One region of the Shewanella alkalitolerans genome, then DNA from elsewhere that is predicted to be linked to it. Evidence: riboswitches for the same ligand, from Rfam matches in the RefSeq annotation. Region 1 holds a riboswitch; the other holds the start of a gene.
The links. Region 1 has a riboswitch for thiamine pyrophosphate ahead of thiC (phosphomethylpyrimidine synthase ThiC). Riboswitches for the same ligand answer to the same signal wherever they lie in the genome.

Region 1 (5,781 bases):
AATCCATCGAACCTATGCAGCAAGCCTAGACCCGGTAATCCCAAAAATAACTTTATCGCCAGCAGCGCCTGCATAGAGGCCATGGTGCCCACCATGGGCCCAAGTATGCCGATAGTGCTGCAGCTCTCGCTCACCCTTAGCTCTGCCGGAAACAGACAGTGATAACAGCCGCTGTCTGGAGATTTACTCAGATCGAACGCCATCAACTGACCGGCAAAGTGGGCCGCTGCCGCCACCACGTTAGGCGTGCTCAGCGCCACACAGGCGGCATTGATATGCTGGCGCGTGGCGAAGTTGTCGCTGCAATCGAGCACCAGATCCACACCTGAGAGCAGAGACTCGGCGTTATCGCCATCCAGACGGACAACCTTGGCCGATATCTGCACTTGTGCTGAGAGTGGGCTGTTTTGAGCCGAGCCTTTTTCTACCAGCCTGTCTCTGGCGAGTTCGACCTTATACTGGCCGCAATCGTCATGGGAAAACAGCAGCTGCCTGGGCAGGTTACTCAGCTCCACCTTGTCATCATCGATCAGAGTCATGCGGCCGATCCCCGCCGCGCTCAGATACTGGGCGCAGAGCTGACCCAAGCCGCCAAGCCCCACGATGGCAACACTTGCTTCCATCAGCCTTTGCTGGCCCAGTTCGCCGACCTCGGGCAACATGATCTGCCGTGAATACTGAATAAACGCACTATCATTGAGGGACATAGGCTTTCTCCCACATCCTGGCCAGCTGTTTATAGGCCTCGCCCGGCGAATCCGCCTGAGTTATCGCGCGCACCACGGCCACCGCCTCAACGTTTGTTGCTTTAACCTGCTCTAAACGCGAAGCATCTATACCGCCGATGGCCACTCTGGGGCAATCGGGCGTCCAAAGCGCGACCATACGAGCGAGCATACTCAACCCCTGAGGATTGGAAGGCATAGATTTCGTCGGTGTGGGGAAGATATGCCCCAGCGCCAGATAGGAAGGATTAAGCTGACTGGCCAGCGCCAACTCGAACACGCCATGACTGGAGACACCTAGGGCGATCCCCGCCTCGGCGATCCTATCGAGATCCGCCTCAAAAAGATCTTCCTGCCCCAGATGGATGCCAAAGGCGCCATGCTTTAACGCCAGCTGCCAGTGATCGTTGATAAACACCTGAGCATCGTATTTGCGCCCCAGCGCGATAGCCGCTTGGATCTGTGCATCTAACACGGCGGCACCTTGGCTCTCTTCTTGTTTGCACTTTCTTTGTTTGCTGTCTTCTCCTTTGCGACCTCTTTGGCCATCATCCTCAAGCTTGATCCTCAGCTGCGCCGTGCTTGCACCGGCGGCCAGTACCTGCTCTAAAGTATTCACATTATCCACCACGGGATACACCCCGATGGGACGTTTAAGCCTTGGAAAACTAAGCCCCGGGAAACTAGGCCTTGGAAAACTCAGCGTCGAGGGGCCATCTGAAGCGCGATCTGAAGAGCTAAACGAAGTGATGCCAGCCACCTCTGTGATACGGGGAAGCAATACCAGGCCAGAAGGCCAACCGCAGCGGGCTAAAGGCCCGGCGCCGGCGCCCAAGGCTTTGGCCGACACTATGCCTTGGCCTACATAGGTTTTAGCGAGCAAGATGGCGTCGTGGAGCACCAGGCCCTGGGCCAGAAAGCTGGCGATCGCCGAGGACAGGGTACAGCCGCTACCGTGATGATTGGGGTTATCGACCCGCTCGCCGCTCAGGCGAAAGCTAGTGTGCTGGTGCAGCGGCGAGGTATGCGCCACCGCATTACAGATAAAGAGATCTTCCGCCTTATCGCTATGCCAGAGCGCGCCCTTGTCACCGCCTGTGATCAGCAGATTACAGGCTAAGCGCCTTGAGAGTGCGCTTGCCTGAGCTAGCATCTCATTGTTTGTTTTCGCCTCTTCGCCCACTAACTTGCCAAACTCGCTGGCGTTTGGTGTCACAAGGGTAAGCAGCTTAGCGAAGGGACTGAAATCCAACCCGGCAAGGTGCTTGGGCTCAGTTTTGAGCTCAGTTTTGAGCTTAGTTTTGGGCTGAGCGGAGGCCTGAACAGCAGATTCGCCAGTCAAGGCATCGCCGCAGGACGCTACCATCACGGGATCCAGAATAATCGGGATAGGCTGGCCATCATCCGTTTTCAGTGGCGCCATATGGGTCGCCAGCCAATCGGCGACAAGGTTAATCTGACGCTGATTGGCAAGCAGCCCTATCTTGATCGCCCTTGGCGGCAGATCTGCCAGCAGGGTATCGAGCTGAGCGAGCAAGATACCCTTGCTCACAGGCTCGACACCGTTAACCGCCACCGAGTTTTGCGCGGTAACGCAGGTGATCACGCTGCAACCATGGCAGTCCAGATCCGCCATAGTCGCAAGATCTGCCTGAATGCCAGCACCGCCCCCGCTGTCTGAACCGGCAATGGTCCAGACGATAGGTTTTTTAGCGGACATGGCTACACCTCTTCTGCTTTTTCGAGAGCCGTAATTTCAAGAGCAGTACTTTCAAAAGTGGTACTTTCAAGAGAGGCGCTTTCAACGCCAGGGCTTTGCTTCACCGCGCTGTGATAGAGCTCGCTGCCACTTTGCTTAAACTGCGCCGACATCTGCGCCATCCCTTGCTGGATCTCTGCCTTTGGCGCGCTAGCAGTAACGTCAATCTGCTCAACCTCAATCTCCCTCACCTCAATCGCTTGGGCCGCGGCGTATTCGCGCACTTCTTGGGTGATCTTCATCGAGCAGAACTTGGGACCGCACATGGAGCAGAAATGGGCTACCTTGGCCGACTCCTGCGGAAGTGATTCGTCGTGATACGCCCTGGCGGTATCGGGATCCAGCCCCAGGTTGTATTGATCTTCCCAGCGGAACTCGAACCTCGCCTTAGACAAGGCGTTGTCGCGGATCTGCGCGCCAGGATGCCCCTTGGCTACATCGCCGGCATGGGCGGCAATCTTATAGGCGATCAGCCCCTGCTTAACATCTTCCTTGTTTGGCAGACCAAGATGCTCCTTGGGCGTCACGTAGCAGAGCATGGCGCAGCCATACCAGGCGATCATCGCCGCCCCTATGCCTGAGGTGAAGTGATCATAACCTGGAGCAATGTCGGTGGTCTGAGGGCCTAGGGTATAAAACGGCGCCTCGTCACACAGCTCGAGCTGCTTATCCATGTTCTCCTTGATAAGCTGCATCGGGATATGACCCGGCCCTTCGATGATGGTCTGCACGTCATACTGCCAGGCCTTCTTAACCAGCTCGCCTAAGGTTTCCAACTCGGCAAACTGCGCCTCGTCGTTAGCATCGGCGATGGAGCCTGGTCGCATGCCATCACCCAACGAGAGGGAGACATCGTAGGCGGCGCACAGCTGACAGATCTCATCGAAGTGTTCATAGAGGAAGTTTTCCTTGTGGTGAGAGAGGCACCACTTGGCCATGATGGAACCGCCACGAGAGACTATGCCTGTGAGGCGCTTGGCCGTCATGGGCACATAGCGCAGGAGCACACCGGCGTGAATGGTAAAATAATCCACCCCCTGCTCCGCCTGCTCGATCAGGGTATCTCTGAAGATCTCCCAGGTGAGATCTTCGGCGACGCCATTGACCTTCTCCAGCGCCTGATAGATGGGCACAGTCCCGATGGGCACTGGCGAGTTACGGATGATCCACTCGCGGGTCTCATGGATATAGCGACCGGTCGAAAGGTCCATCACGGTATCCGCGCCCCAACGGGTGGCCCACACCAGCTTCTCCACCTCCTCTTCGATAGAGGAGGTAACCGCCGAGTTACCTATGTTGGCGTTGACCTTCACCAGGAAATTACGGCCGATGATCATAGGTTCAGCCTCAGGGTGGTTGATGTTAAGCGGTAAGATTGCCCGGCCTGCCGCCAACTCCTGACGCACAAACTCTGGCGTGATCGGCTTACCTAGCTTGGCGCCGAAACTCTCACCCGGCGCGCGCTGATTTAGCACCTCGTCGGTCACTGTCTCGCGTGCCATGTTCTCACGCAGGGCCACATACTCCATCTCGGGGCTGATGATGCCGCGTCTGGCGTAGTGCATCTGAGTCACCACCTTGCCTTCAAGGGCGCGTCTTGGCTTGGGCAGCTGCTCAAACCTCAGATGATCTAGCCCCTCATCGGCCAGACGCTGCTGGGTAAAACCTGAGCTTACCTGCTCGAGTTCTTGGGTATCGCCGCGCTCGGCGATCCACTCGCTGCGCAGCTTAACAAGACCACGACGCACATCGATATCAGCCTCGGGATCTGAATAGGGCCCGGCGCAGTCATAGACTGTGATGGGGGGATTCTTCTCATAGACAGGCGCCTCAGCCGTGCCGCCAATCAGGGTGTCTGACTGAAAGATCTGCCGCATCGCGACCTTGAGATCTGGCCTGCTGCCGCTTAGGTAAAATTTTTGCGAATTAGGGTGTTGTAGGGGTTTGAGGTTATCGATAAAGGCCTGGGCCTCTGCTCGCATTTCACGACGTGTTGACATAAGCAATCTCACTATAGGGTTAGATGAAGTTGCTTGTCTGGAGAAGTTTGGCGTTGAGGGCATTGAGTCAGGCCAAATGGCCTGATTCAAAAATATGCTGGGTGTCACTGGGATTGCGCTCGCCAAATTTGCGGCGATTTTAATCCTATTGGCCGATAAAAAACGGCGGGACACTAAGGTCATATTATGCTTGTTTCCTTCGCAGGGACTAACCTGATCAGGTTCAACGGATCCCGAATAAACGGTCTCAGCCTAATGGCACTCCGACAAGAGGGGCTCAGTATAGACCTAAGAGATTGAGGGTGGCAAGCCCCTTTAAATGAATGCTGGCATCAAATTAACAGTGCATAACAACCAAGTAAAATCAAAAACTTGAACAACACATAAGGCGAAAAATATTATTTAAATGAAAATATATCACGCTAATTTTTATCTTTAACCTTCACGCCCATCATACTCAGATGCTTATCGAGAGAGTCTTTAATCGCCTGTTTCACCTTGTCGCCACCACACTTAAAGGGGAAGCCTAAGTTTTCCCCATGGGGGTTAATTGCTGTCGCCACACTCACGACCCGATAACAGGTATCCCCTATCTTGACGATGCGATTGGGATCCACCTTGCTGTCTAAGGTGATTGCCGTCTCATACTCGTTCTCCTTAGGCAAGGCTAACACCCTCATCTCGCCATCCATCTCGCTCATCGACTTTTTCTGGGTGGCCTTGTCGGCGGCGTGCTCGACTAGCTTGTCCAGCTGTGCCTGTCTGTATCTTGCCATATAATCGCCAGTTGCAGCGCTTACCGCTCCCGAGTCTGCTGCTCCCCTCTCCAGATTAAGACCTTTCGCAGCCTTGAAAGAGAATGCTTCATTCTTTTTCTGAGTGTCAGCGTGCACTTCGATTTTAGGCGCGATGTTAAACTCGGAGGGATCAACTGCTGGAACAACGGAGGGCTCAACACTTGCTTGGGTAACATTAGGCTGGAAACGAGTAACTTGAGTCGCTGACGCCTCCTTCTCTGGACTCGGCTTAATCGGAGCGGCACTTTGCTGAGCGAAAATCGGCGCCGGATTGTCCTCTGTCACTTCAGCCCTTTGATTAAGCGTATCTTGCTTTGGCGCGTTTACTGGTACCTCAGCAGGGCGAGATTTGGCCTTCATGGCGTCAAACTCTGCCTGAGTCAGCATATAGGCGCTGATGGCCTTCTTGTCTTGCTTAATTGATTCCTGAGCCAGATATGGCCCCTTAAACTGCCAACTCAAGAAAGCCAGCAATGCAAGATGTGCCAGCAAGACGACCA
Region 2 (5,781 bases), 450 kb from region 1:
CCCTGACTTGGCTGCTGCATGCTGGTACGCCATAGGAAATAACCCCCTATCGCCATGCCCACATACAAGATGAACAGCATAGAGGTGAGCATCAGTCCCTTGTTAAGATAGAGGTAGATGGAGACAAAATCGATAACCACCCAGTAGAGCCAGTTCTCCAGTACCTTGCGCGCCACCAGATAGGTGGTCATCACCGCAAAGCAGCTGGTTGCCGCATCGAGATAGGGGTAGGATGCCTGAGTGTGGGTTGCCATCAAATGGCCGACCACCAGGGAAACCACACTGGTCGCGACAATCAGATAGAGATGCCGTCCAAGCGACCAGCTGACCACCTCGACACCATGGTCTTCACCGCCGCCATAGCGCCACAGCCAGAAGCCGTAGCCAGCCATCGCCATGTAGTAGACGTTGAGCAGCGACTCCATCAGCAGGGAGACCTCCCAAAACAGCAAGGTATAGATGGCGGTACTGACAAACGCCGCCGCCCAGCACCAGATGTTGCCGCGCATCGCCAGCGCCAGGTAGGCCAATGCCAAGACCACGGCAACGGCCTCCCAAGCCGTCATGGCGTTGGCCTGCTCGAAAGCCTGGGTCAGGGTGCTGACCAAAGCGGACCAGAAATCTATCATAGGATGAGTGTCGCTCCCGTTAACTTATTCGCCTTTTGGCCTTATTCCTGATGGGACAGGTCCAGCTCACCGCCGATAAACTTGACCACGAACACCGCCTTGCCCCACTTCTCGTGGGCGGCCTCCATCTCGGTGGCCAACATCTGCATTACCTCGCCATACTCACCACACACCTGAGTGGCCATGGCATTGGTACGGCGCTCTATGTTGGGGTAAGTGTCAACCCGTCCGATAAACCATTTGATGGGATCGATATAGTTATCCTTGAGGGGATACATGCTGATTTCAGCGGTTAATTTCATCTTAACTCCTTAAAGAGGGCGAGCCCTGCCCGCCCCTACAAAGATTAGCAATGGCAAAGTGCCAATTACATGAACTTGACGTTGACAGTGACCCCCAGCTGGCGAGGGTCGCCATAACGGATATATTGCTTATCGGCCCAGCCGTTATCCGGCTCGTTACCGAAATAGAAGCCGCGCACGCCATACTTCTCATCAAACAGGTTGCGTCCCCAAAGGTAAGCCGACCAGGTCTCTGTCTCGTAGCCGACACGGGCATTGAAGATAGTATAGGGCTCTGACTTAGAGTCGTTGCTGTCTGAGTAGTAGAACTCGCTCTTACCACTGGTAGTCAGATTGGCAAACCAGCCCAGATCGCTACGATAGGTCGCGCCCGCGCTATAGGTAAGATTAGGTGAGTGAGCCAGCTCGCGGCCAGTGAGATCCACCAACCCACCGTATTTATCCTGGTAGGCGTAATCGCCGTAGGCGGTCTCTAGCCAGCCTAGCGTGCCGTATAACTTAAGGTTATCAGTGGCATACCAGTTGGCTTCCAGCTCGGCGCCATAGTTGTGTGAGCTACCGGCATTTTCGACGTAGAGGATGAACTTCTGTGGCTCGTCAGGGTTTTGCTGTGAGGCTGAGACCTGTTGATCGCGTCTGTCCATGTAAAACAGCGAGAAGTGTGTGGTCGCGTCGCCATCTAGCCACTCTGACTTGAGGCCCAGCTCATAGTTGTACAGAGTCTCGGCCTGGAACTCCTTCTTATCGCTAAGGGAAACTGGCAGTGACATGTTAAAGCCACCCGCCTTATAGCCACGGGCGATACGGGCATAGGCCTGTTGGCCTGGACTCAGGGTCTTGCTCAGGGCAATATGACCGCCCCACATGTTCTCAGAGGGATCGAAGGCATCCTTGTCCGAGTCGCTGTAATCGCTCTCGCGGCGCTCCAGACGGGCACCCACTGACAACGCGTAGCCATTGCCTAAGTCGCTGTCTAACTGCGCGAAAACTGCCAAGTTAGTCGCTTCATATTCGGCCAGCAGTCTGTCTTCCCAGCCGTTATAGACTTCGAGTGTGTCGTTGTCTTCTGTGAGTCTCAGACCATAGACACCCACCAACCAATCGGTGCTGCCATCGAAGATACGCCCCGCCTCGGTGGAGCTCAGACGAAACTCCTGAGACAGCGTGGTTCTGTCACCCAGCTTGTTCCAGGTGTAGTCGTATTGACAAGGCTCACCCTCGCAGCTGCGGGCCGCCCAAAACTCTGGGTTCGCCCAGTCACCGTCGTAGCCGTGATGAGTATCACTCTGGGCCACTGAGCTTAGTGAGACCAGCTCGAAGCTGTCGGCGCCTGAGTAAGTCAACTTAAGCGAGCCACCCGTGGTGCGCTGCTTGTCGACACCCGGCTCATCTGTGAGGGTATCGAAACCATTGTTGTCCAATGTCCAGGCATCGTAGCCGTTGTTAAAGTCGGCGTGCATCAGGCTGAGATCGGCCACCAGATCGTCTGTGGCATACCAACGCAGCTTGATGCGGCCGGTAAATTCATCTCTGCCGTTGGTATCATCTCGGCCCAGGTAAAGGTTGTCGCGATAGCCGTTCTGTTCATGTTGCTGCAGCGATACGCGGTACAAGAGCTTGCCCGAATCACTCAATGGGCCAGAGCTGAAGCCGCTATAGGTGCGCAGGTTATCGTCACCCAGTTGCAGCTCGGCGCCATGCTCGAATACCGAGGTAGGATCGTTACTCTTAAGGTAGATGAGACCGGCTAAGGCATTGGCACCATAGCGCGTGCCCTGTGGCCCGCGAAGCACCTCGACCTGCTGCAGGTCATACATGCTGGAGATCATCCCAAGGCCCGACATGTCGATGTCGTCTATGATGTAGCCAACCGAAGAGTTAGGTGCACCCTGATACTCCTCCTGCTCGCCCACACCGCGGATCTGGAAATATTTCGCCCGCGAGCTGCCGCCAGACCAGTTGAAATTGGCAATGCCGTTGAGTACGTCTTCAAAGTGCTGGGCGCCCTCGTCCTCGATCTGCTGTTGATCTATGACGCTGATGCTAGAGGGCATCTTGTCTAGGCTAGACTGGCGAAAATCGGAGGTGACGACTATCACTTCCATCTCGTCGTTGGCTGGCGGCGTATCGCTCGCCATCAGGCTGGTATGAGTTAACGCCGCCGCAACGGCAAGGGCGATGGGTGAATAAGATTTTAATGTAAACATAGGACCTCAAATCAATATTGAGATCCGGCACTTAAGAAAGCGAGAAAGAATGCACAGACAGATTGTGTAAAATCTAGTGATGTGGCCCATTCCTACGCCGGTATTAGCCGGATCAGGTTCTAAGGGTTCGTCCTGCGGACATCTCAGTCAATCGCTAAGCTATGGCTTGGCGTTAACACCCCTTGGCGAGGCCGATTATACATGACTCATACAAAGAGTTGACATATTTAACGCAATATTTGCGCGTGATCCATAAAAAAACGCCAGCATTGCTGACGTTTTCATCAAATCATTCGCTCGACTCATTCCTGAAAGCAATTTTTAATTGGAAATGGCCTCGCGCACATAGAGTTCACAACGCACCGCGGTGGCATTTGGGGACAGCGCCGTCACCTGCATCTGCTGCTTGCCGTGCAGCTTAAGGGACTTCCAACTCACCCCCTCATCCTCTACCGTCGCGCCATTGACATCATACCAGGTGAACTTATATTGCAGGCGCTGATCCTTTGGTGACTTACTGATGATAGTGCCGCGCGCCCGCAGGAAACCCGCCTCGGCTTGGGTGGTCACCGCGCTGACATCCACGTCTGAGTGGAAGGAGCCATTATCTACCCGCACCTCACCGGTGGAGCTGGTCATGATGCCGCCGGTATGGGGCGCACAGGCGCTCAGTCCCAGCAACAAGCAGCCTAACACTAATCCTTTGTTCATCACTATTCTCCTTATGCGACACCTTAACATCTATTCAATCAGAAAATGGGCGCGGGCGGTAGCAATCAAGGCCTTTCGGTTGGTTTGCCAACAGTTGATGTTTACGTTCGCCACGCGGCGCCCCTGACGGGTGATCTTACACTCGGCGAAGCTATCTCTGTGATGGCCCGCCCTTAAGTAATCGATAGAGAAATCGACGATTTTTGGCACCTTGGTGGTCTGCATAAACACCATCAGCTGCACGATCGCCGACATCTCCATAAATCCCGCTATCACCCCGCCATGAATGGCCGGCAGGGTTGGGTTACCGATATTTTCATCTTTCTTCGGTAGCTGAAACACCAGCTCGTCGCCGAAGCGCGCCACCTGCATGCCAATAAACTTAGCATAAGGAACATGCGCCAACAGGTGACCGAAATCGTTGAGTTCTGTCGCCTTCTTAACGATATCTTTAACGTTTAATGCCTGATTGGCTTCTGGTGTGACCATGGTCATTTTCCCTCTCCCATCAGAGCCTGTCTGAAGGCGTCGCCCACCATCTCAGGGCTGATACGCATGAAAGAACCCACCGCATGGGCGATAGGATCGTCGATAGAATCCTGATAGGCGATGGCGCGGGTAAAGGCCACGCTCGAGGAGAGCTTGTAACACTCGGCGAACCCATAGACGCTCTTGTTGGGCTCGGCGGGTTTCATGTAGTCGACCCGCAGATCCAGCGTCGGCGACAACTCCAGCGACTTGTACTTATCGAAGATGTTGCAGACCACGGCTGTGCCGCAGGCGGTGTCCATCAGGGTGGTGATCACCCCGCCATGTATCACGCCTGTGTCTGGATAACCGATAAGCTCACTGCTATAGGGCAGCTCGATCAGCACATGCTGCTCGCTGGCTTCGAGCACACTGAGCCCAAGTCGGCGACACTGCACTAGCTGACCGACGAAGCGGGTCGCCAAGTCTGTCAGCGGGAAAAAATCAGGGTTTGTCTTCATTACTCTACACAGTCCAAGAATAGTCTGGGATTAACGCGACACTAGCGGCCCCAGGAAATCACCGCCTAACAGGTGCATATGGATATGGAAGACTTCCTGACCGCCATGCTTGTTGCAGTTCATGATGAGACGATACCCATCCTCTGCGATGCCGGCTTCATCGGCCAGCTTGGCCGCTACCGTCATCATACGACCCAGGGCCTTCTCATCCGATGCCTTGACATCGTTAACAGTCGGGATCAGGTGATTGGGGATGATCAGAATATGAGTTGGCGCCTTGGGCTGAATGTCACGAAAGGCGGTGACCAGTTCATCTTGGTACAGGATGTCGGCGGGAATTTCGCGTCTAATTATTCTACTGAAAATGGTCTCTTCGGCCATTGCACTATCCTCGATATGTCGTTAATCCTGTCAGTATACTCACAAATAAGCTGTTTGTGATCCATCATATAAATAAAGGAGTTAACTCAATCAGCGAGTGATGATTTTTTAGCTTAGAGAATGAAAGAGCCCACCTGAATAACCAAGTGGGCCCTATGACTAGTGGGCACTATGAAAAGTGGGCGCAATGAAAGTAGGAAGCGTGATTGGCAGCACTGCGCTGAACACGGGCGCTCACCCCATCGATGTTAGCGACTATTTAATCGAATGCTAATCTATCGCTGTTCAATTGATCTTGCTGCTTGAGCTGCTTGAGATCCTCGCGCTCCGCTTCGATCTGCAGTAATTTGGGCGCCTTGAAAGTCAGCTTTAGATAGGCATCGTGGCGGGTCTTGGCCACCTGCTCTAGCGCCACATTGGTGCCATCGTCGGTAAAGCCATACCAGCGCTTGCCGAAGCAGCTCCCCTGCAACACACATTTATAGGAGCTCATCTCACTGCCAATGAACTCTGTTGTTTGATAGCCGGTATCGACTAGCGATTGCTTAATAAAATTAAAATC

Region 2: it holds a riboswitch for thiamine pyrophosphate, as region 1 does, so the genes downstream of both, K0J45_RS08775 (TonB-dependent receptor) here and thiC (phosphomethylpyrimidine synthase ThiC) in region 1, are expected to answer to the same signal.

What each region holds. Positions count from the first base shown of each region.
Region 1 covers NZ_CP080422.1:2,389,438-2,395,218, forward strand. Annotated here, with positions in the region: gene K0J45_RS10720 (HesA/MoeB/ThiF family protein) at 1-707, opposite strand, end outside; gene K0J45_RS10725 (bifunctional hydroxymethylpyrimidine kinase/phosphomethylpyrimidine kinase) at 694-2,445, opposite strand; gene thiC (phosphomethylpyrimidine synthase ThiC) at 2,448-4,484, opposite strand; TPP riboswitch at 4,662-4,760, opposite strand; gene K0J45_RS10735 (hypothetical protein) at 4,907-5,781, opposite strand, start outside.
Region 2 covers NZ_CP080422.1:1,943,241-1,949,021, reverse strand. Annotated here, with positions in the region: gene pnuC (nicotinamide riboside transporter PnuC) at 1-629, opposite strand, end outside; gene K0J45_RS08780 (hypothetical protein) at 671-931, opposite strand; gene K0J45_RS08775 (TonB-dependent receptor) at 997-3,138, opposite strand; TPP riboswitch at 3,211-3,331, opposite strand; gene K0J45_RS08770 (YcfL family putative periplasmic lipoprotein) at 3,460-3,849, opposite strand; gene K0J45_RS08765 (PaaI family thioesterase) at 3,880-4,344, opposite strand; gene K0J45_RS08760 (PaaI family thioesterase) at 4,341-4,838, opposite strand; gene hinT (purine nucleoside phosphoramidase) at 4,869-5,219, opposite strand; gene K0J45_RS08750 (hypothetical protein) at 5,479-5,781, opposite strand, start outside.